DNA from 4 places in the Nonomuraea sp. NPDC049709 genome. Region 2 is predicted to be linked to each of the others. Evidence: riboswitches for the same ligand, from Rfam matches in the RefSeq annotation. Region 2 holds a riboswitch; each other region holds the start of a gene.
What was found. A riboswitch is a leader RNA that binds a small molecule or an ion and turns the genes downstream of it on or off. The one in region 2 is predicted to bind thiamine pyrophosphate.

Region 1 (5,582 bases), on a different contig from region 2:
TCGTGGACGTGGCGGTAGGCCACCGACATCGGCGTCTCGCCGTCGTACGGCTGCTGTCCCGTCACCAGCTCGAACAGCATGATGCCCGCGGCGTATACGTCGCTGCGCACGTCGGCGGCGCCGGTGGTGACCTGCTCCGGCGCCATGTAGCCGATCGTGCCGATCATCACGCCGGTACGGGTCTGGTTGGTCGCCTCGATCGCCCTGGCCAGGCCGAAGTCGACGACCTTGACCCGGCCGTCGTCGGTCATCAGGACGTTTTCCGGCTTGACGTCGCGGTGCACCAACCCGGCCTGGTGGGCTGCGCCGAGGGCGGCGAGCACCGGGATCATGATCTCGAGCGCCTCACGGGCCGGCAGCCTGCCCCGCTCGCGCAGGATGTCGCGCAGGGTCCGGCCCGGGACGTATTCCATCGACAGGTAGACGACGTCGTTGTCGGTGCCCTGGTCGAAGACGTGCACCACGTTGGGATGGGAGAGGCTGGCAACCGACTTGGCCTCGCCGATGAACCGCCTGACGAAGGCCGGGTCCTCGGCGAGCGAGCGGTGCATGACCTTCAGCGCCACCGTCCGGTCGAGCCGGATGTCCAGCGCGAGGTAGACGGTCGCCATACCGCCCCGGGCGATCCGGCTCTCGATGCGGTAGCGCCCATCGAGGAGCCGCCCGACCAGGGGGTCCGCAGTCGTCGTATCCACCCCGCTGAGTTTACGGGCGTTTTGCCACTGGCAGGGCCCGGGCGCCCGAAACCGATGCGGAGACGTTCCCGTTGGAACGTCCCAGCTTCCGGCGAAGCGGACACGACCCCTCCCAGGTCACGACGGCCACCGGGGTCACGGGCTCCTCCGGGGTCACGGCGTCATCGGGGAGGACGCCTCGGCGTAGCGGCGGCGCGGGATGCGGCCCGCCTGCCGCGCCAGCCGCCCGGCGACCACGGCGCCCTTCATGGCCGCCGCCATGAGGTCGGGCCGCTGCGCCCTGGTGACGGCCGTGGCCAGCAGCACGGCGTCGCAGCCCAGCTCCATCGCCTGCGCGGCGTCGCTCGCCGTGCCGATGCCCGCGTCGAGGATCACCGGCACGCCGGCGGCCTCCACGATGAGCTCGATGTTGTGCGGGTTGCGGATGCCCAGCCCCGAGCCGATCGGCGCCCCCAGGGGCATCACGGCGGCGCAGCCGGCCTGCTCCAGCCGCCGGGCCAGCGCCGGGTCGTCCCCGATGTACGGCAGCACCACGAACCCGTCCGCCACCAGCCGCTCGGCCGCGTCGAACGTCTCGATCGGGTCGGGCAGCAGCGTCCGCTCGTCGGCGATGACCTCCAGCTTGACCCAGTTCGTGCCCAGGGCCTCCCGGGCCATCCGGGCCGTCAGCACGGCCTCGCCCGCGGTGAAGCAGCCGGCCGTGTTGGGAAGCACCTTGATGTCGCGCCTGTGCAGCACGTCCAGCACGGAGCCCCGCGAGCCAGGGTCGAGCCGCCGCATCGCCACCGTGGTCAGCTCGGTCCCCGACGCCGCCAGCGCCTGGTCGAGCACCTCAAGCGAGGGCGCGCCGCCGGTCCCCATGATGAGCCGGGAGGAGAACTTCTCCCCGGCGATGATCAGATCATCCACCTTGCACCGCCGTCAGAACCTCCACGCGGTCACGGTCGCGCAGCGCCGTCGAGTCCCAGGCGCCGCGCGTGACCACCTCGTCGTTCACGGCCACGGCCACTCCGGTGGTGACCGCGGTCAATATGCGTACGGCCTGCGCCACGGTGATGCCGTCGGCCACCTCGTGCGCGGCCCCGTTGATGCTAACAATCATGAAATTTCCCGAAATCTCCCCGGCGTGCACAGGGCCGCCAGCTCGCTCTCCTCGCCCAGCAGAATGGCCGTCGTGAGCGGGGCGAGCAGCACGCCGCCCCGGTGGTGCCCGGTCGCGAACGCCAGCCCCGGTGTCCCGCTCGGCCCGATGACCGGCAGGTTGTCCGGTGTCCCCGGCCGCAGCCCCGCCACCACGTCGGCGACCTCCAGCTCGGTGACGCCCGGCACCAGCTCCCTGGCGTCCCGCAGCAGCTCGTAGAGCCCGCCGGCGGTCACCCGGGTGTCGAACCCCAGCTCCTCCTGCGTGGCCCCGACCACCAGCTCGCCGTCGCCCCGGGGGACCAGGTAGACGTACGAGCCGTGCACGGTTCCGCGTACGCACCGGCCGAGCAGCGGCTGCGGCGAGCGCAACCGCATGATCTGCCCCTTGACCGGCCGCACCGGCACCTCGGCCAGCTCGGCGCTCCAGGCCCCGGCCGCCACGACGACCCGCTCGGCCCGCAGCTCGGCGGGGTCGCCGTCCAGGCGCACGCCCGTGACCGCTCCTCCTTCGCGGCCGCCCTCGCGCAGCAGCCCGGTCGCGCGGGCCCTGACCAGCGGCACGCCCCTCCGTTCCAGCGCGGCCAGCAGCGCCGCCGTCACGCGGCGCGGGTCGACCCAGGCGTCACCGGCCGCCAGCAGCCCGCCGCGCACGGAGGGAGCCAGCATCGGCTCCAGCCGGCGGCACTCCCGCCCGGTCAGCCGCTCGACCGGCAGGCCCAGCTTGTCCATGAACGCCGCCAGCTCGTCCAGCGCCGCCAGGTCGTCGGCCCCGAACGCCACGTCCAGCGTCCCGTCCGACCGGAGATCCAGCCCTCGCCCCGCGCCGGGCCGGTTCAGCCCCTGCCCCTCGCCAGGCCGGTTCGGCCCCTGCTCCGCGCCCGGTCCGGTGGCTTCGTCCAGGCCGGCGTCGGCGGAGAGCTCGGCGGCGAAGGCGGGCCAGCGGCGCAGCGAGGCCATACCCAGCCGCAGCAGCGGCGCCTCGGTGTAGGTCACCTCGCTGACCGGGGCCAGCATCCCCGCCGCCGCGTGTGAGGCCCCCGTGCCCGGAGCCGGGTCGACCACGGTGACCTGCCGCCCCGCACGGGCCATCCGCCAGGCGACGGAAAGCCCGACGACCCCGCCACCCACGATCACGTCCACATGCGCTCCCTTCGCCGGCATGATCCGGATCAGGTGTCTTGCGGTCGAAGGCCCGGTGAAGCCTTCCTCTCAGCCCGGTTACGGCCGGACTCCCGCGCGTCTTACATCCACAGCCTACGGCCTCGGTGCGACGTCCATGCACCGCCCCCGTTATGGTCATGAACGTGAAGCATGTCGTGGTGGTGGGAGCGGGCCTGGCCGGAGTGCGTACGGTCGAGGCACTGCGCGGGCGCGGGTTCGACGGCCGGATCACCCTGATAGGCCAGGAGCGCCATCGCCCCTACGACCGCCCGCCCCTGTCCAAGGCCGTCCTGGCCGGCGACGCCGACTCCAGCTACGTCGAGACCGACCTCGAGTCCATGGGCGTCGACTTCTGGCCCGGCGTCAGCGCCAAGTCGCTGCGCGCGGGCGTCGTGGAGACCACAGAGGGCGAGCTCGGCTACGACAGCCTGGTCATCGCCACCGGCGCCGAGCCGATCAGGCTGCCCGGCGACGGCCCCCAGCACGTGCTGCGCACCATCGACGACGCCCACGAGCTCAGGGCCATGCTCGTCCCCGGCGCCCGCCTCGCCATCGTCGGCGCCGGCTGGATCGGCGCGGAGGTGGCCACGGCGGCCCGCCGCGCCGGCTGCGAGGTGACGGTGATCGAGTCCGCCGAGACCCCGCTCGCGACCGCCGTCGGCACCGAGATCGGGGCCCGCACCGAGCGCTGGTACGACGGCATCGACCTGCGGCTCGGCACCATGGTCGACTCCGTGGACGAGGGCGGCGTGCGGCTGGTGGGCGGCGAGTTCGTCGAGGCCCACGCGGTCGTCACCGGCATCGGCGTGCGCCCGGCGGTCGAATGGCTGGCCGGCGCCGACATCGACCTCCACAACGGCGTCGTCACCGACGAGCACCTGCGCGCCTCGCTGCCGAACACGGTCGCCGTGGGCGACTGCGCCGCCTGGTGGTCGCGCCGCTGGCAGGTCAGGCTCAGGGTCGAACACTGGGACACCGCGCTCAACGCCCCCGAGGTCGCCGCCGCGACACTGCTGGGGGAGGAAGCCGTGTACGATCCGGTGCCATACTTCTGGTCCGAGCAGTTCGGGCACATGGTGCAATACTCCGGCCACCACCCCGCGGGGGAACGGCTGGTCTATCGAGGAGAGCCCGAGGGCAAGTGGTCGGCCGTCTGGCTCACCGCCGGCGACACCCTCGCCGCGGTGCTCGCCGTGGACCGGCCGCGCGACCTCGTACAGGGGCGGCGGATCATCGAGGCGGGCCACCGCCTCGACGCGGAACGCCTGGTAGATCCACAAGTCCCCCTACGGGATTGTGTTGTTTGAGCAAGGACGGCATGTGGTAGTTGTGGTTTCGTGACGCTTTCTGTTGCACAGATCGACCGGGAGACCGAGCAGCTCGTCGACGAGTGGCTCACGCTCCCCGAAGTGGCCTCGCGCCTTGACCTTTCGATCGGGCGGGCCAAGCAGCTCCTCAAGGACCACAAGCTCCTCGGCGTGCGCCGCGGGAGCGGCGGGCCACAGGTGCCCGCGGTGTTCCTCGATGGGAAGGACGTGATGAAGGGCCTGCCCGGCACGCTGACCGTGTTGCAGGACGCCGGCTACGACGATGTCGAGTCGCTGCGCTGGCTCTTCACCCCAGACGAGTCGCTGCCCGGATCGCCCATAGAGGCGATCAAGGCCGGCCGTCATACCGAGGTCAAGCGGCGTGCCCAAGCCCTCGCTTTCTGAGGCCCGCCTCTATCTCTGCACAGACGGCCGCCGCGACCGCGGCGACCTGGCAGAGTTCCTCGATTCGGTGCTGGCCGGGGGCGTGGACATCATCCAGCTGCGGGAGAAGGGCCTGGAGGCTCGCGAAGAACTCGCGCTCCTCGAGATCTTCCGCGACGCCTGCGACCGGCACGGCAAGCTACTGGCCGTCAACGACCGGGCGGACATCGCCTACGCCGCCCGGCCCGACGTGCTCCACCTGGGGCAGGACGACCTTCCTGTGACGGTCGCGCGAGAGATACTCGGCGACGACATCGTCATCGGACGGTCCACCCACTCCGCCGCCGAGGCTTCCGCCGCGGCCGTGGAGGAGGGCGTCGACTACTTCTGCTGCGGCCCCGTCTGGCCCACGCCCACCAAGCCGGGCCGCCCGGCCCCCGGCCCGCCGCTGCTCAGGCACGCGGCGTCGCTGGGGACGTCGCGGCCGTGGTTCGGGATCGGCGGCATCGACCTCGCCAACCTCGACGAGGTGATGTCGTACGGCGTGCGCCGGGCGGTGGTGGTCCGGGCGATCACCGACGCCGACGACCCCGGGGCCGCGGCGGCGGAGTTCGCCAAGCGGCTGTCGGCCCGCTGACCGCGAGGCGCCCGCCCTGACAGCGGGCGCCTCCAACCGGTCCCGGCGGGTCCGGCCCCGGCTCCGCGGTCCTGGCCTGCCCGATCGCCGCTTGCCCGGGCCGCCGCTGCGCCTGGCTTCCGCGCCTGGCTTCCGCGCCCGTCCTTCGGGCCCGCTCTTCGGGCGCCGTCTCCCGGGCGTCACGTCCGGGAGGTGTGGTGGCGGGCCCGGGGCCCCCGGCCGGTGTTCGCGCGCCGCTTTCCGCGCCTGGCCGTC
Region 2 (5,582 bases):
AGACCGTCGCGGAGCTGGGCGGCCTGGACGTGCTGGTGAACAACGTCGCCTACCAGGCGCCGGTGAGCGGCCTGGAGGAGTTGACCGACGAGCAGTGGGAGCGCACGTTCGCGGTCAACATCCACAGCTACTACCGCGTCACCAAGGCGGCCCTCCCGCACCTGCGGGAGGGCTCCGCGATCGTCAACACCTCCTCGATCAACGGCCTGCGCGGCAACAAGTCGCTCATCGACTACGCCGCCACGAAGGGCGCCATCAACGCCTTCACCTACTCCATGGCCCAGAACCTGGTCGAGCGCGGCATCCGGGTCAACGCCGTGGCGCCGGGGCCGGTGTGGACGCCGCTCATCCCGGCCACGATGCCCGAGGAGAAGGTGGGCAAGTTCGGCGAGCACGTGCCGATGGGGCGGCCCGCCGACCCGGACGAGATCGCCCCTTCGTACGTGTTCTTCGCCTCCGGGCGCATGTCGTCGTACTACACCGGCGAGGTGCTGGCCCCGGTCGGCGGGGAGACTTTGCCGGGCTGATCGACGTAGACGGTGCCGCCGCGCTGCCTGAACTCGGCCGACTTCTCCGCGAAGCCCGCCTCCCGGATGTCGTGGCTGATCCGCATCGAGCAGAACTTGGGCCCGCACATCGAGCAGAAGTGCGCGGTCTTGGCAGGCGCGGCGGGCAGCGTCTCGTCGTGGAAGGACCGTGCCGTGTCGGGGTCGAGCGAGAGGTCGAACTGGTCCTCCCAGCGGAACTCGAACCGCGCGTCCGACAGCGCGTCGTCCCACGCCTGCGCCTGCGGGTGTCCCTTGGCCAGGTCGGCGGCGTGGGCGGCGATCTTGTACGTGATCACGCCGGTCTTGACGTCGTCCTTGTCCGGCAGGCCGAGGTGCTCCTTGGGGGTGACGTAGCAGAGCATGGCGGTGCCGAACCAGCCGATCATGGCCGCCCCGATGCCCGAGGTGATGTGGTCGTAACCGGGGGCGATGTCCGTCACCAGCGGGCCCAAGGTGTAGAAGGGCGCGTCGTCGCAGAGCTCGCGCTGCAGGTCCACGTTCTCCTTGATCTTGTGCATGGGCACGTGCCCGGGGCCTTCGATCATCACCTGGACGTCGTGCTCACGCGCGATCGCGGTCAGCTCCCCGAGCGTGCGCAGCTCGGCGAACTGGGCCTCGTCGTTGGCGTCGGCGATCGAGCCGGGCCTGAGCCCGTCGCCGAGCGAGAACGACACGTCGTAGCGGGCCAGGATTTCGCACATCTCGGCAAAGTTCTCGTACAGGAAGCTCTCGCGGTGGTGCGCCAGGCACCAGGCGGCCATGATCGAGCCCCCGCGCGAGACGATCCCGGTCTTGCGGCGGGCGGTGAGCGGCACGAACTCCAGCCGCACCCCCGCGTGCACGGTCACGTAGTCGACGCCCTGCTCGCACTGCTCGACCAGCGTGTCGCGGTAGACCTCCCACGACAGCGCCTCCGGCCGGCCCTTGACCTTCTCCAGCGCCTGGTAGATGGGCACGGTGCCGACCGGGACGGGCGAGTTGCGCAGGATCCACTCGCGCGTCTCGTGGATGTCGTCGCCGGTGGACAGGTCCATGATCGTGTCGGCGCCCCAGCGCGTGGCCCAGGTCATCTTCTCGACCTCCTCCTCGATGGAGGAGGTCACGGCGGAGTTGCCGATGTTGGCGTTGATCTTCACCAGGAAGTTGCGGCCGATGATCATCGGCTCGGACTCGGGGTGGTTGACGTTCGCGGGGATGATGGCCCGGCCCGCCGCGACCTCCTGCCGGACGAACTCGGGGGTGACGCCCTCGCGCACGGCCACGAACTCCATCTCCCTGGTCACCAGCCCGCGCCGGGCACAGGCGACCTGCGTGACCGGCTCGCCCGCCGCCCCGCGCTCGCGGATCCACCCCTCACGCAGGCGCGGCAGCCCCTGCCGGAGGTCGGGCCGGAAGGACGGGTCGGTGTACGGGCCCGAGGTGTCGTACAGCGTCACCGCCGAGCCGTCGGACAGTCGCACCTCGCGCATCGGCACGCGCAGGTCGCCGCGGTAGATCTTGGTGAAGCGCGCGTCAGTCATCGCGCAAACTCCCTTCGCCGGCATTACCCGGAGCAGGTTCTGGCGGTCGGCGGCTGTCAGCCGTCCTCTCAGCCCGGTCTCCACCGGGCTCCCGCGTTGGACGGCGAAGATCGTACCCAGATGTGCCCCCGGCCCAAACCCGCGCGGCGAGGTTTGACGAGCGCCCTCGGCGGTAGGCTCCCCATCAGGGGAAACATGAAGAGAATCGCCGCTGTCGCAGGACTACTCGTCGTGATGGCCGCGTCCGGCGCCACCGCCGCCGCCGGGGACGGCATGGATCAGCACGAAGTAAGCCAGGAACAGTACGACACCCTGATCGCCCAGTGCCGCTACGCCGACACCGGGAAGGCGAAATGCCGGGCCGCGGTCAGAGAGATGTACCGCGTCGGCAGAACCGACAGAGGCCTCGACTGCCGTTCCTACTCCGGCGTGACCGTCTGCGGCACGCTCCGGCTCAGCAGGTCCGAACGCGCGTGCGTCCGTGACTCGGAGGCCCAGGGGCTGCCGTTCCGCCGCGCCGAGGTGGAATGCTACGCGCTGTCCTGAGGGGGCTGGGTCGTGATCATCGTAGGGGTGGACGGCTCCCGCACCGGCCTTGAGGCGGCCGGCTGGGCCGCGGCCGAGGCGGAGCTTCGCCAGGCGCCGCTGACCATCGCGCACGCCGTGCCGAAGTGGGTGTGCGAGCAGGGTGCCGTCCGCTACGCGGAGGTGGCCCGGTGGATGCGCGACGGCGCGAACACGGTGCTCACCTCGGCTGAGGAGCGGGCCCGCCGGGAGTGGCCGCAGGTGCGGGTGGAGGGCGTCCTGCTGCCCGGCGATCCCCGCTCCGCCCTGGTCAAGGCATCCGAGGGGGCCGAGCTGCTGGTCGTCGGCAGCCGCGGGATCGGGGGCGTCCGGGGGTTGCTGGTCGGGTCGGTCGCGTACGGGGTGTCCGCGCACGCGCGTACGAACGTCGTACTGATCCACGGGCGCCCCGACACCCCGCGCGGCGAGATCGTGGCCGGGACCGACGGCTCGCCCGGCGCCGGGCGGGCACTGGAGTTCGCCTTCCACGAGGCCGAGCTGCGCGGCGCCCGGCTGCACGCCGTACAGGCGTGGGCCTGGCCGCACGTGAGCGGCTTCGAGCCGGCCGACCGGGAGAGCGAGCAGGACACGCTGCGGAGGTTGAAGGAGTCGCTGACCGCGCACCGGGAGCGGCATCCCGGGGTGGACGTGGTGGCGGAGGTCGTCCACGGGCACCCCATGGAGGTGCTCAAGGAGGCCGCTTCCGGCGCCGACCTGCTCGTGGTCGGCTCGCGCGGGCACGGCCAGCTCGCGGGCATGCTCATCGGCTCGATCAGCCAGGCCCTGCTCCACCACGCCCCCTGCCCCCTGGCCGTGGTCCGCGCCTGAAAGTTACATGTATCGCCCCAGGTCACGCCCTCGCGATGATCGTCTCCCTTTCCGCCGCGAGCCCGCGCTCCTACGATCTGCGCAGGCTACGACGGGAGAGCAGACGATGCCCAAGACCGGCGCCGCGCTGGCCGCGATGCTGGCCCTGGCCGCCGCGGTGTTATTCGCCACCACCGCATCGGCCGGCGCCGCCGCCACCAGGATCATGCCCCTGGGCGACTCGATCACCGGATCCCCCGGCTGCTGGCGGGCCCTGCTCTGGAACCGCCTCCAGAGCGCCGGCCACACGAACGTCGACTTCGTCGGCACCCTCCCGCCCCAGGGCTGCGGGGTCGCGCACGACGGCGACAACGAGGGCCACGGCGGCTACCTCGCCACCAACATCGCCAACCAGAACCTGCTGCCCGGCTGGCTCTCCGCCACCCGACCCGACGTCGTGCTGATACACCTGGGCACCAACGACGTGTGGAGCAACATCGCGCCGGCGACGATCCTCGGCTCGTTCACCACGCTCGTCAACCAGATGCGGGCGAGCAACCCCGGCATGAAGATCCTCGTCGCCAAGATCATCCCGATGAACCCGTCCTCCTGCGCGGACTGCGCCCAGCGGGCCGTGAACTTCAACAACGCCATCCCCGCCTGGGCCGCGGCCACCAGCACCGCGCAGTCGCCGATCACGGTGGTGGACCAGTGGACGGGCTTCAGCACGGCCACCGACACCTACGACGGGGTGCACCCGAACGCCGCGGGCGACCAGAAGATGTCCGACAAGTGGTACCCGCCCCTGGTCGAGGCCCTGTCCGGCACCGCCACGCCCACCGTCACCACCACGACCCCGCCGCCGCCCGGCGGCTGCACGGCCACGTACAAGAACACCGGTCAGTGGCAGGGCGGCTTCCAGGGCGAGGTCACCGTCAGGAACACCGGCACCACGCCGATGAACGCGTGGACGGTGGCGTGGACGTTCGCCGACGGTCAGCAGGTCAGCCAGCTCTGGGGCGGCGCGCTGAGCGCGAGCGGCTCCTCGGTGACGGTACGCAACGCGGGCTGGAACGGCCTGCTGGCGCCCGGGGCCTCCACCGCGTTCGGCTTCCTGGCCTCCTGGAACGGCACCAACACGGCCCCCACGCCTAGTTGCTCAGCGTGATGGCCGCCATCCGGGGCGCCGCCAGCCGCACGTAGTCGTCAGTCGCCAGCGCCACGGAGCGGTCGAGCCGGGCGGCGTTGAAGTACAGCTCGGGCCGGTTCAGCAGCGAGGGATCGGCGACCAGCTCGAGCCGGGGGTCGTAGCTGAACGGCAGCACGGTCCCGCTCACGCTCCCGGCCAGCTCCTCGGCCTTCTCCTTGCCGGCGAAGGCCACGTACGTGCCGTCGAGCAGCGCCTTGACCGCCTGCAGGTCGAGCCGGGCATCGCCGGGCACGACGGCGAGCACGTGCCGGGTCTGCTTCTTGCCGACCTTGACCATCACGATCAGGCACTTGGCGGCCTGCGCGACGTGGTGCCCCCGCAACGCGCTGACCAGCTCCGTACGTCCCTCGGGCGCGTGGTCGATCACCCGGTAGCGCGCCCCGGCGGCGTCCATGTCGGCGATCAGGCGCTCGTAGGCGGCGTTCGGCTCACCAGTCACTGCTCAACAACTCCTTAGCGGCGGCGATCCGGCCCTCGTCGCGCTGGTAGAACACCCACTGCTTGATCTTGCGGCCGCGGATCAACCCCGCCTTGGCCAGCACCTTGAGATGCTCGCCGCAGGTGGGCTGGCTCACGCCGAGCTTGTCGGCGATGAACAGCGAACAGACCCCGTCGCGTACGAGATCGCCGTCGCGCTGAGGCGGGAAGTGCCGCTCGGGGTCGCGCAACCACTCCAGGATCAGCAGCCTCTTGTCATTGGCCAGCGCCTTGACCAGGTCGACGTCCAGCACAAAGGCATTATGGCAATTAGCTAATTACCTGTCTACCCGGCGGCCGGGGCGGCGGTCACTTGGCGGCCGGGGCAGCGGTCACTTGGCGGCCGTCACCACGGGAGCCCCCTCGCTGGCCTGCACCAGCACGAACCCCTGCCCCCTGAACGCCAGCTGCATGGCCTCCCCGCTCCCCCGCCCGATCAACGCCCCCACCTTCATC
Region 3 (5,582 bases), on a different contig from region 2:
CGGCACCATCTGGATCATCGCGGGAGTGATCTTCGCGGGGGCCGTGCAGGACATGGTGATCCTGTTCTTCTCCATGCGCCGCAACGGCCGCAGCCTCGGGCAGATGGCCCGCGACGAGATCGGGCCGATCGGCGGGGCGGCGGCGCTCATCGCGGTCTTCGCCATCATGATCATCCTGCTGGCCGTGCTGGCGCTGGTCGTGGTCAACGCCCTGGCGCAGTCGCCGTGGGGTGTCTTCTCCATCGCCATGACCATCCCGATCGCCCTGTTCATGGGGTTCTACCTGCGGGTGATCCGGCCGGGCCAGGTCGTCGAGACCACGGTGATCGGGGTCGCGCTGCTGATCCTGGCGATCGTGGCCGGCGGGTGGGTGCAGGACTCGAGCTGGGCGCCGTTCTTCACGCTGAGCCCGTCGGCGCTGGCGCTGTGGCTGATCGCGTACGGGTTCGTCGCCGCCGTGCTGCCCGTCTGGATGTTGCTCGCGCCGCGCGACTACCTCTCGACCTTCATGAAGATCGGCACCATCGTGCTGATCGCCATCGGCATCGCCGTCACCGCGCCTCCGCTGCAGACCACCGCGTTCACCGACTTCGCGTTCAACGGCAAGGGGCCGGTGTTCGCCGGGTCGCTGTTCCCGTTCGTGTTCATCATCATCGCCTGCGGGGCGCTGTCGGGGTTCCACTCGCTGATCTCGTCGGGCACCACGCCGAAGATGATCCAGAAGGAGACCCAGGTCCGGATGATCGGCTACGGCTCCATGCTCATGGAGTCGTTCGTGGCCATCATGGCCATCACGGCGGCCTGCGTGCTGACCCCCGGGCTCTACTTCGCGATGAACTCCCCGGCGGGTGTCGTCGGGGCCACCGTGCAGACCGCCGCCGAGGCGGTCACCAACATGGGCTTCGTCATCACGCCCGAGGAGTTGCAGGCGGCCGCGGCGGCCGTGCAGGAGGAGACGCTGATCGCCCGGACGGGCGGCGCGCCCACGCTGGCGGTGGGCATCTCGCAGATCTTCTCCGGGTTCCTCGGGGGAGCGGGGCTGCAGGCGTTCTGGTACCACTTCGCGATCATGTTCGAGGCGCTGTTCATCCTCACCACCGTCGACGCCGGGACGCGGGTGGGGCGGTTCATGCTCCAGGACACGCTGGGCAACCTGTGGAAGCCGATCGCGCGGGTGAGCTGGTGGCCGGGGCTGGTCGCCTCCAGCGCCGTGGTCGTGGCGGCCTGGGGATATTTCCTCTACCAGGGCGTCAACGACCCGCTCGGCGGCATCAACCAGCTCTTCCCGCTGTTCGGCATCGCCAACCAGCTCCTGGCGGCCGTCGCGCTCACCGTGGCCACGACCCTGCTGATCAAGAGCGGCCGGCTCAAGTGGGCCTGGGTGACGGGGGTGCCGCTGGCCTGGGACGTGGCGGTCACGCTGACCGCCAGCTACCAGAAGGTGTTCTCGACCGACCCCACGCTCGGCTTCTTCGCCCAGCGTGACCGCTATCAGACGGCGCTCGACCAGGGACAGCTCCTCGCGCCCGCCAAGACGACCGGCGCGATGCAGCAGATCGTGATCAACTCCACCGTCGACGGCGTCCTGGCGGCGCTGTTCGCGATCCTGATCATCGTGGTGATCCTCGACGCGGCGCGCGTGTGGATCAAGGCGATCAGGACGCGGGAGCCGCTGCCGGACACGGAGGCGCCGTTCGAGGAGTCCAAGATCCTCGCCCCGGCCGGGCTCATCGCCACCCGCGAGGAGAAGGAGATGATGGCCAAGGCGCCGTGACCGTCAGGGCGCGAGCCACCGCTCCGTCGGCCAGGTCTCGCGCCGCCAGGCGCTGTCCCAGAACATCCACTCGTACGCCGCCGCCCGGCCGTAGGCCTCCCCCATGGCCTCGCGGGTGGCCGGGTCGGCGGCGGCGGCGAGCCGGTCGGCGATGCCCTTGGCCAGCTCGACGGAGGCCGCGAAGGCCGGGTCCGCGTAGGTGGAGATCCACTTGACGTACGGGTGCTCCGGGGTGGCGTACTTCAGCAGCGCCGTACCGACGTCCTGGTAGATCCAGAAGCACGGCAGCACCGCCGCCGCGATCACCGGGTAGGGCGCGGTGAGCGCCGTGGCCTGCAGGAACGACGCGTACGCCAGGCACGTCGGCGACGTCGCCAGGCCCTTGGCGTCGGCGCCGAGCTCCTCGGCGTAGCCGGCGTGCAGCATGCGCTCGGCGGCCAGCGCGGTGTGCGCGCTCTGCGCCCAGAACGCCGCGTCGGCAGGGTCGGTCGCCCGCACGGACGCCGTGGCCAGCGCCTTGGAGAACGCCTCCAGGTAGCGGGCGTCCTGCACGATGTAGAAGCCGAACCGGTCGGGGTCGAGGGTGCCGTCGCCGAGCGCGACGAGGAAGGGGTGCTCGTGGATGGCGCGCATCAGCTCGGCCGTGCGCTGCCAGATGTCATCGCAGAACATCGCGTCTCCTTGGGAACGGCAATCCGGGGGCGGCAGTCTTGGGGGCGTGCTCACCAGATGGCGTGGAAGTGGTGGACGGGGCCGTGGCCGTGCCCGACGCCGAGCGTGTCGGCCGCGCGCAGCGCGCCTCCGTCAGGTAGGTCTTCGCCGCCCGCACCGCGCCCGGCCAGTCGTCGTGGCGGGGGCGCCCGTGGTGGTCTGCGCGACCAGCGCCGTGACGACCGTCATGCCGTAGGCGCCGAGCGCGGAGAAGGTCTTCAGATCGCCCTGGATGCCGGCGCCGCCGCTGGGGTCGGTGCCCGCGATGGACAGGACTCTGGGTGCGTCGCTCACCGAGATGACGTCCCTTCGCTAGTGCGAACTAGATCAGGTTCGACGGGTGTGATCTCAGCCCGGGTCTCCGGGCACCCCGCGTCAGTCGCCCACTGTAACAGGCGCTCAGCCGCGCAGCTCCGGGGGGAAGCCGGTCCAGCGCAGCTCCACGGGAAGGTGACCCATGTCGTTGAAGAAGAGCAGCGAGGGCGGCCGGCCGGGGGCGTAGCGGATGGCGGTCAGGGCGGCGTTGGCGTGGTTGAGCCCGAGCCAGCGCCACTCCGGGGCGTCCTGGGCGGCGCGGACCAGCCAGCCGATCAGGAAGTTGTGCGTGACCACGAGCTCGTGGCGGGTCCCGTTCACCGTTTGGCCCACTGGGCCGGTGAACAGGTCGAGGGCCTCGCGGGCCAGCTTCGGCTCCGCCCCGGGGAACCGGGCGAGGAAGCCGAGGAAGTGGTCGGCGTACTCGGGGGGCAGCTCCTCCCTGGCCGGCAGGTACGGCACGTAGTCGCCGGCGGCCTCCGACACGCGCAGCGGGACGCCGGGGAGGTGCTCGCCGATCAGGCGGGCGGTCTCGGCGGCCCGGGGGAGCGGCCCGTGGTGGACGGCGGCCAGCGGGACGCCACGGAGCCGCTCGCCGAGCAGCGCGGCCTGGCGGCGGCCGGCGTCGGTGAGGCCGCTCTCGTCCGGGGTGGCCTCGCCGTGCCGGGTGAGGTAGAGGTAACGCGTCATGGGGATCATTGTGGCCCGCGAATGTTGACCACACGTTCGAGTGTCGGCATCGTAGGGCGGGTGGCCGCTGATGAGACGCGCGACGGGGTCGCCCTGACCAACCTCGACCAGCCGTTGTTCGACGGTGCCGGCGCCACCAAGCGCGACCTGGTCGACTACCTCGACGCGGTCCGCGGCCGCATCCTGCCTGTCCTGCGCGACCGCGCGCTCTCGGTCATCCGCGTGCGCCCGGGCCAGGAGCCGTTCGTGCAGAAGAACCTGCCCAAATACGCCCCCGACTGGGTGCGCTCGGTGTCCGTGTGGGCGGACGCGTCGCGCAGGCAGGTGACGTACGCGCTGTGCGACGACCGGAGGACGCTGCTGTGGTTCGCGAACCAGCGGGCGGTGGAATACCACCCGGCGCTGTTCGTCGGCGACCACCCCACCCACATGATCCTCGACCTCGACCCGCCGGAGCACGACGACTCCTTCTCGCTGGCCGTGCGCGGCGCCTTCCTCGTCCGCCAGGCCCTCGACGACGCCGGGCTGAGCGGGGCGGTGAAGACCAGCGGGGCGAAGGGCGTGCACGTGTTCGTGCCCGTGGCCGAGGGCACGGCGCCGGACGACCTGGCGGCGGCCACCCGGGCCCTGGCCGCCCGCGCCGAGCGGGTGGACCCGGCGCTGGCCACCACGGCGTTCATCCGCGAGGACCGCGCGGGCAAGGTCTTCCTCGACTCCACGCGCGCGGGCGGCGCCACGGTGGCGGCCGCCTACAGCCCCCGCATCCGGCCGGGCGTGCCCGTCTCCTTCCCCGTGGCCTGGGCCGACCTCGACCGCGTGGCGCCGGCCGACTTCACCATGCGCACCGCGCCCGGGCTGCTGGCCGAGGGTGATCCGTGGGCCGACCACATGCCCGCGCCGCAGCGGCTGCCGGACGACCTCATCGCCGAGGGGCACACGATCCCGGTCGCCCGCGTACAGGCGATGCACGAGGGCAAGCGGCGTGCCCGCGCCCGCCGCGCGGAGTAAATGTCCGGAATTTGCCGCATTAGTGGGTCTTCTCAGGGGTTCCTGGCCGGGTTACGTTCCGGTGGCGGCGGCTCGGGGGAAATCGCCGCGATCTCCGGTCTGTTCCTGGGGGAACCCCTATGCGAAGAATGCTCATCGTTCTGATCGCCGCACTCTCCTTACCGCTGACGATGGCCGCGCCGGTCAACGCGGGCGGGCTCGACGACGTGTTCGCCAAGCTCCTTGTCAAGCAGGTCAAGGGGGCCAACGCCAAGAAGCACCTCGACGCCCTGCAGGCCATCGGCACCGCTAACGGCGGCAACCGCGCCGCCGGCACACCCGGCTACGACGCCTCGGTCGACTACGTGGCGGGCAAGCTGCGCAAGGCCGGGTACAAGGTCACGCTCCAGCCGATCAACTTCGTCGAGAGCTGGTCCGAGAACTCCCCGCCGGTGCTCGACCTCACCGCGCCGACCTCGAAGTCGTTCGTGCCCAACCAGGACTTCTTCACCTTCCAGCCCTCCCCGGCGGGCGACGTGACCGCGCAGGTCCAGGCCGTGGACGTGACCCTGCCGCCGACCCCGGCGCCCAGCTCGACCAGCGGCTGCGAGGCGTCGGACTTCGCCGGCTTCGTGGCCGGCCGGATCGCTCTCATCCAGCGCGGCACCTGCGCGTTCGCCCAGAAGATCCGCAACGCGGGCTTCGCCGGGGCCTCCGGGATCATCGTGTTCAACGAGGGCCAGCCGGGGCGGACCGACGCGTTCCCGCTGGACATCGGCGAGTGGCGGGCCGGCGTGCCGATGGTGTTCGCCAGCTTCGCCGTGGGCAACGAGCTGGCCGCCACCGCCGGGGCGACCGTCCGGCTCAAGGTCGACTCCAACCTCGTGCTCGGCACCAACGACAACGTGATCGCCGAGTCCCGCTTCGGTGACCCGCGCAACGTCGTCATGGTGGGCGCCCACCTCGACAGCGTGCCCGCCGGGCCCGGCATCAACGACAACGGCTCCGGCACGGCGGCGATCCTGGAGGTCGCCGAGGAGATGGCGCTCTACCCGGTCAAGAACAAGGTTCGCTTCGCCTTCTGGGCCGCCGAGGAGATCGGCCT
Region 4 (5,582 bases), on a different contig from region 2:
CCTGGCCATCATCGGCAACGTCATCAGGTCCTGGTACGCCGACCAGCTGAAAGCCTAAGAGTCAGCGGCTCAGTTCCACCCGTTGTCTACCTTGTAGCTGATTTGGACACCCCGGATCCCGCCTTCTCGGGCGTAGACACGCAGCGATAGGTAGGCATACTTTATGCGCTTGGTGCTGGTGCGGGTGATGGTTCCGAAGTTGGTGCCGTGGGTGCCGCAGCCGTTGCTGTCCGACCTCCAGGCGCTGTGCCCCCTGGTTCCGTCCATGTGAACCCAGACAACCTGGGCCTTCACCGGAGCGTTGTCGCCGGGACAGATGTCGCGCACCGTGAAGTTCCGAACGACGATCTTCTTCCGGTTGGCGAAGCCGATGGTCGCCCGGACGGACCCGCCACCGTTGTCGCGATAGGGGGCCACGTAGGCGGAGGCCACTTCGTCTTCCGCCTGCGCCGGGCTTGGCACCAGCAGTCCGCTCAATACTGCGATGCCCAGCGCGGCGCCCAGCATGCGTGTCTTCAACAGTCCTCCAGCAAGAGATGTTTCGGTTGGTTCGGTTGGCCGTGGGGCGTGCGCTTCAGCCCTTCCGCGTGGCCGGCGGGGGGAGATGTGCGAGGTATCGCCTCGTGGCGGATCGCGACGAAGAGCGGCGATCGATGGTGCGGGGGCCCTGCGTGAGCGTCAGGTCTGGAAGGTGAACGTCCCGCGCAGGACGGTGTCGCGCCCGCTCCAGTAGCTCTCGTGGACGGCCCGGTAGGTGACGTTGTCGAAGGCGGGGAGCACCGCGCAGGTGGCGCCGGGGTGGCGGATGTTGTCGTCTCTGATGACGATGGGCTTTCCGATCACGCCCGGGCGGGTCAGGGTCACCTTCACCCAGGCCGTCCCTGTGGTGTCATCGGCCCGGACGCACAGTTCGTTGGCAGGGTCGGCGTAGCGGACGATCCCGTCGCCGACATCCCGTTGGAAACTCGCCGCCAAGGCCGGTTGCGCGAGAATGACGCTCGCCACCGCGACAGCGACGCCGACGGTGACCGTTTTGAGCGGGTTCATCGTTCTTCCTTCTCTCGGACGGAGATCAGCCCGCCGGAGCGCCTGGTGCCAGGGGGTGGAATACGGCCTCTGACGAGGCTTGTGACATGAGCGATCCCGGCGGCCCGAGGTGCACCGGAGTGATCGTCGCACTCGCCGGCAGCAGCGTGGAATACGACCGGAATACGCCTGGTCACCCGGCATCGAGAGATGACTTCGGGCGGAACCCCTTTGCCGGGGGCGCCAGTCTTCGCAGTGATGCTGAAGGAGTTGGGGGGTGACGACGATCAGCGGCCAGATGCGCCGGCAACCCAGCTGATCGTCAGATTGCACGATCTCCGGCCGCTGTCGCCGTCGAGTTTCCAGTGATGTACAGCGTCAGGCGGTCGGATCCAGGAGGATTCGCACGCGCGAAGTCGAACGTGAGTGCGTAAGGCATTGAAGAATGCGTGCGTGGGCAGCCCGCCGACGCGGTGCGAGAGGCCTCTCCGGCTGTTCATCCGTCGTGCGGGCGGTCGGTTCGTACGGCCACCGAGTACAGCTACCGCCACGCACGTAGCTGTACTCCTGCGGACCTGCACGGACTCTCCCGAGGGCGCGATGGCAGCTACCCGGTGGTGGCCGATCTAGGACGAATGGTGCATCATGGGGGCGCGAGCTGGGATGATCCCGGCTTCGTGTACCAACCCCCCGCGGGAGCTTGGGGCAACCAGGCTGAGAGGGTAGCTACTGCTGCTGCCGACCGCATGAACCTGTCCGGGTAATGCCGGCGTAGGGAGTGTGCGATGACGCATGGCGTCGAAGAAGTTCCGCTGACCCTCGAAGGCCGCCCGCCGAAGACCCTCGGTGTGCTCGACCAGGGCGCTCTCTGGGCGAACCTCGGGGTCAGCCTCCTCGGCTTCTCCGGAGCACTGCTGCTGCTCAACCCGCTCGGCAACGCCCCGCTCAGCCTGGCCGCGGTGCTGGTGGCCACGGTGGTGGGCAGCCTGATCGGCACCGCCATGGTGGGACTGTCCGCCATCCCCGGCACGCAGACCGGGCAGCCGTCGATGGTGCTGCTGCGCGGGCTGTTCGGGGCCAGGATCTCCTACGTGCCCACGGTGCTGAACATCGTGCAGATGATCGGCTGGGGGGCCTTCGAGCTCTGGGTGATCGCGAAGGGTGCCACCGCGATCTTCGGCTCGGTGCCGTACCAGGTGTGGGTGGTCGTGGCGGGGGTGCTGACCACCGCGCTGACGATCTGGCCGCTCGGGTCGATCCGGCTGCTGCGCCGGTACGTCACCGTCGGCGTGATCATCGCGATGATCTGGTTCACGGTGTTCTTCCTGCGCGACGCCCCCTCTCCCGAGGGTGGGAGCTGGACGGCCTTCCCCGCCGCGGTCGACTACGTGATCGCGCTCTCGGTGTCCTGGGTGCCGATGGCCGCCGACTTCGCCCGCCACTCGCGCTCCAGCAGGGCCGCCTTCACCGGCGTGGTCGGCGGATACACCCTGGCCCAGGTGGCGTGTCTGGGGCTGGGCGTGTACGCGGTGGCCCTCGCGGGCGCCGCCGGGGTGCAGGCCGACCAGACGTCGGTGTTCGGGCCGTTCGTGGCGGTGCCGCTGGGCGCGCTGTTCTTCGGCATCCTGGTCCTGCGCGAGACCGACCAGTCCTTCGCCAACGTCTACTCCACCACGGTCTCGCTGCAGAACCTGATGCCGCGGATGGACCGGCGCGTCTTCTCCGTCGGCATCGGCGTGCTCACCGTGGTGATCGCCCTGCTGGTGGACGTCACCTCGTACGGGGTGTTCCTCGGCGTGATCGGGGCGGTGTTCGTGCCGATGTTCGCGGTGCTCGCCGTGGACTACTTCCTGCTGCGCCGCGGCGCGGGCTGGAACACCGCGGAGGACGCGCCCTCGCGCTGGTCGATGTTGGTGCCGTGGGCGCTGGGCTTCGCCGCCTACTGGCTGACGACCTCGACGCCGACGATCCCCCAGTGGGACTCGTGGTGGGCGGGCGTGCGCGAGGTCATCGGTTTCGTCCGGCAGCCGTGGATGAACGGCGCCCTGGGCGGTGCCTTGGTGGCCGCGCTGGTGACGCTGCTCATCGGGCTGCTGGCCCGGCGGTCCGCCGCTCGACGTTGAGCAGGTGCTGCTTGGCGGCCGCGCCCCCCGCGTAGTCGCCGAGCGCGCCGTCCTCGCGCACCACCCGGTGGCAGGGCACGATCACGCAGATGGGGTTGGAGGCCAGCGCGTTGCCGATCGCCCGCAGCGCCCGCGGCCGGCCGATGCTCTCGCCGATCTGCTCCAGCGTGGTGGTGGTGCCGTAGGGGACCGCCATGGTCTTCTGCAGCACCGTGCGCGCGAAGGTCGTGGCCAGCGTCAGGTCCACCGGCGTGGCGAACGCGCGCAGCCGCCCCGAGAAGTAGGCGTCGAGCTCTCTGCGTACGGGGTCGAGGCGTCTCGCGTCGGGCCCGATGAACCGGCCCACATGCCTGCTGACCAGCTCGAAGACGTCGTTTTCCGGCTCGAAGCTGCAGGCGGCGATGCCCTTGCCGGTCACCGCCAGCACCAGCCTGCCCACGGCCCCGTCGTAGGTGCCGAAGGCGATGTCCGGTGGTGTGTCACCCCGATAGGTGCTGGAGGTCACCCGCAGCAGGGCATCGAGATCGTTGCTCGACATACCCCTCACCCTCCCACCCGCCAGGAATTACCGTGACCGCAGCGTATCGGACGGATCGCCCGACGCACCCACCGCGCCACGTGCACTATGGAGGTGTGGGGGACGAATGGGCCGGTAGTGACGATGAGATCGCTCGCGCGGCGCTCGCCAGCTCGCCCAACGCCGTCGTGGCGCTCGATCGGGACCAGAGCGTGCTGGTGTGGAACGCCGCGGCCGAGCGCGTGTTCGGGTGGCCGGCGGAGGAGCTGCTCGGGCGCAGGGCGCCGATCGTGCCGGACGAGCTGACCGCCGAGCACAACGCCGTGCTGGAACGCGTACGCACGGGGGAGCCCGTGTCGCTGCGCACCAAGCGCGTGCGCAGCGACGGCACGGTGCTCGACCTGCGGGTGGACATCAGCGCCCTGCGACTGGGCAACGCCGTGGGCGGCTACGTGTGCGTCTACCACCCCGCCCGGGCCGACGAGGTGGCCAGGAACCGGATGGCGCGCCGGGCCAGGCTCGTGCGCCGGCTGACCGACGTGGTCGGCGACATCAACTCCGAGCTGGAGCTGTCGGCCGTGCTCGACCGGATCTCCGCCAACCTCACCGAGCTCACGGGGGCGGACGCGGGCGGGTTCGTGCTGATCGAGGGTGACAGGTTGCGGGTGGTCAGCACGTACCAGTTGCCGGACACGATCAGGGGCACCACCAGCGACCTGCGTACGAGCCTCGTGGACAAACTCTTACGCACCGGCAAGACCGTGATGCTGGAGTCCGACGGGCTCGACGACCTGGTGTGGGCGCGGCTCAACGGCCTGCACACGATCGCGCTCGGCCTGGCGGCCGTCGGCGGGCGCCCGTACGGCGCGCTCTACTCGCTGTTCGCCCGGCGCAGGCCGGGACACCTGGAGCTGGAGCTGCTGGAGCTGCTGGCCGGGCACGCGGGGATCGCCGTCGGCAACGCGGTGGCCTACCAGGAGGCGGTGCGGCAGCGGGCGCACGAGCGGGCCGTGTTCGACGCCAGCGCCGACGGCATCGCCGTGCTCGACCAGGCCGGCCACGTGGTGCGGTGGAACCCGGCCGCCGCCGAGCTGACCGCGTTGCCCGCCGCGTCCGTGATCGGCGGGCCGCCGCCGTTCCCGCTGCCCAAGCCGGGCGAGAAGGTCACCTCACAGATGGACAACGGGCGGTGGCTGGACGTGGTGAGCGCGCAGATCGAGGAGACCGGCGAGGTGGTCGTCGACTTCCGCGACGTGACCGCGGCCAAGGAGCTGGAGGAGGCCAAGGACCTGTTCCTGGCCACGACCAGCCACGAGCTGCGTACGCCGATCACGATCGTGCGGGGGTTCGCCAGCACGCTGGACTCGCGCTGGGACAAGATGGGCGACCCCGAGCGCCGCTCCGCCGTGCACACGATCGCCGAGCGGGCCAGGTCCCTGGGCGAGCTCATGGACCACCTGCTGCTGGGCGCCAGGGCCGGGGCGGACGAGCTCAAGGTGCGGATCGAGGAGTTCGACCTGGCCGAGCGGATCGACGCGGCCACGCTGGGGCTGCCCGCTCTGTCGGACCGGCACCGGGTCGAGGTGGTCATGCCGGACGGGCTGCCGTACGTGCTGGGCGACGCGCTGGCCACGGACATCGTCCTGGGGCAGCTGCTGGAGAACGCGTTCAAGTACTCGCCGAAGGGCGGCCTGATCAGCGTCGAGGCGTGGCCGGAGGACGACAACGTCGTCGTGGTGGTCGACGACGAGGGGGTCGGCATCGCCCCGGCCGACAGGGAGCGGATCTTCGAGCGCTTCGTCCAGGTGGACAGCGGCGACCGAAGACGGTTTGGTGGAGTGGGGCTCGGTCTCTACATTGTCCGCAGTCTCGCCAGGGCGCAGGGCGGAGATGTCAGCGCTCATCCGAGGCCTGGA

Region 1: linked by a shared signal. The riboswitch ahead of AB0J69_RS56710 (FAD-dependent oxidoreductase) and the one ahead of thiC (phosphomethylpyrimidine synthase ThiC) in region 2 are both predicted to bind thiamine pyrophosphate.
Region 3: linked by a shared signal. The riboswitch ahead of AB0J69_RS21975 (bifunctional hydroxymethylpyrimidine kinase/phosphomethylpyrimidine kinase) and the one ahead of thiC (phosphomethylpyrimidine synthase ThiC) in region 2 are both predicted to bind thiamine pyrophosphate.
Region 4: linked by a shared signal. The riboswitch ahead of AB0J69_RS00730 (cytosine permease) and the one ahead of thiC (phosphomethylpyrimidine synthase ThiC) in region 2 are both predicted to bind thiamine pyrophosphate.

The regions. Positions count from the first base shown of each region.
Region 1 covers NZ_JBFANM010000118.1:14,260-19,841, forward strand. The annotation lists gene pknB (Stk1 family PASTA domain-containing Ser/Thr kinase) at 1-695, opposite strand, end outside; gene AB0J69_RS56700 (thiazole synthase) at 849-1,556, opposite strand; gene thiS (sulfur carrier protein ThiS) at 1,597-1,797, opposite strand; gene AB0J69_RS56710 (FAD-dependent oxidoreductase) at 1,794-2,978, opposite strand; TPP riboswitch at 2,968-3,084, opposite strand; gene AB0J69_RS56715 (FAD-dependent oxidoreductase) at 3,137-4,306, shown strand; gene AB0J69_RS56720 (Rv2175c family DNA-binding protein) at 4,337-4,711, shown strand; gene thiE (thiamine phosphate synthase) at 4,689-5,327, shown strand.
Region 2 covers NZ_JBFANM010000022.1:154,493-160,074, forward strand. The annotation lists gene AB0J69_RS23575 (SDR family oxidoreductase) at 1-527, shown strand, start outside; gene thiC (phosphomethylpyrimidine synthase ThiC) at 476-2,068, opposite strand; TPP riboswitch at 2,061-2,173, opposite strand; gene AB0J69_RS23585 (hypothetical protein) at 2,264-2,614, shown strand; gene AB0J69_RS23590 (universal stress protein) at 2,627-3,460, shown strand; gene AB0J69_RS23595 (cellulose binding domain-containing protein) at 3,567-4,607, shown strand; gene AB0J69_RS23600 (YbaK/prolyl-tRNA synthetase associated domain-containing protein) at 4,591-5,088, opposite strand; gene AB0J69_RS23605 (winged helix-turn-helix domain-containing protein) at 5,078-5,380, opposite strand; gene AB0J69_RS23610 (AIM24 family protein) at 5,459-5,582, opposite strand, start outside.
Region 3 covers NZ_JBFANM010000020.1:147,451-153,032, reverse strand. The annotation lists gene AB0J69_RS21985 (carbon starvation CstA family protein) at 1-1,774, shown strand, start outside; gene AB0J69_RS21980 (TenA family protein) at 1,778-2,446, opposite strand; partial or broken gene AB0J69_RS21975 (bifunctional hydroxymethylpyrimidine kinase/phosphomethylpyrimidine kinase) at 2,633-2,779, opposite strand; TPP riboswitch at 2,773-2,868, opposite strand; gene AB0J69_RS21970 (histidine phosphatase family protein) at 2,885-3,490, opposite strand; gene AB0J69_RS21965 (ATP-dependent DNA ligase) at 3,551-4,498, shown strand; gene AB0J69_RS21960 (M28 family metallopeptidase) at 4,618-5,582, shown strand, end outside.
Region 4 covers NZ_JBFANM010000001.1:138,083-143,664, reverse strand. The annotation lists partial or broken gene AB0J69_RS00745 (adenosine deaminase) at 1-58, shown strand, start outside; gene AB0J69_RS00740 (hypothetical protein) at 70-519, opposite strand; gene AB0J69_RS00735 (hypothetical protein) at 679-1,047, opposite strand; TPP riboswitch at 1,709-1,821, shown strand; gene AB0J69_RS00730 (cytosine permease) at 1,812-3,149, shown strand; gene AB0J69_RS00725 (methylated-DNA--[protein]-cysteine S-methyltransferase) at 3,109-3,687, opposite strand; gene AB0J69_RS00720 (ATP-binding protein) at 3,783-5,582, shown strand, end outside.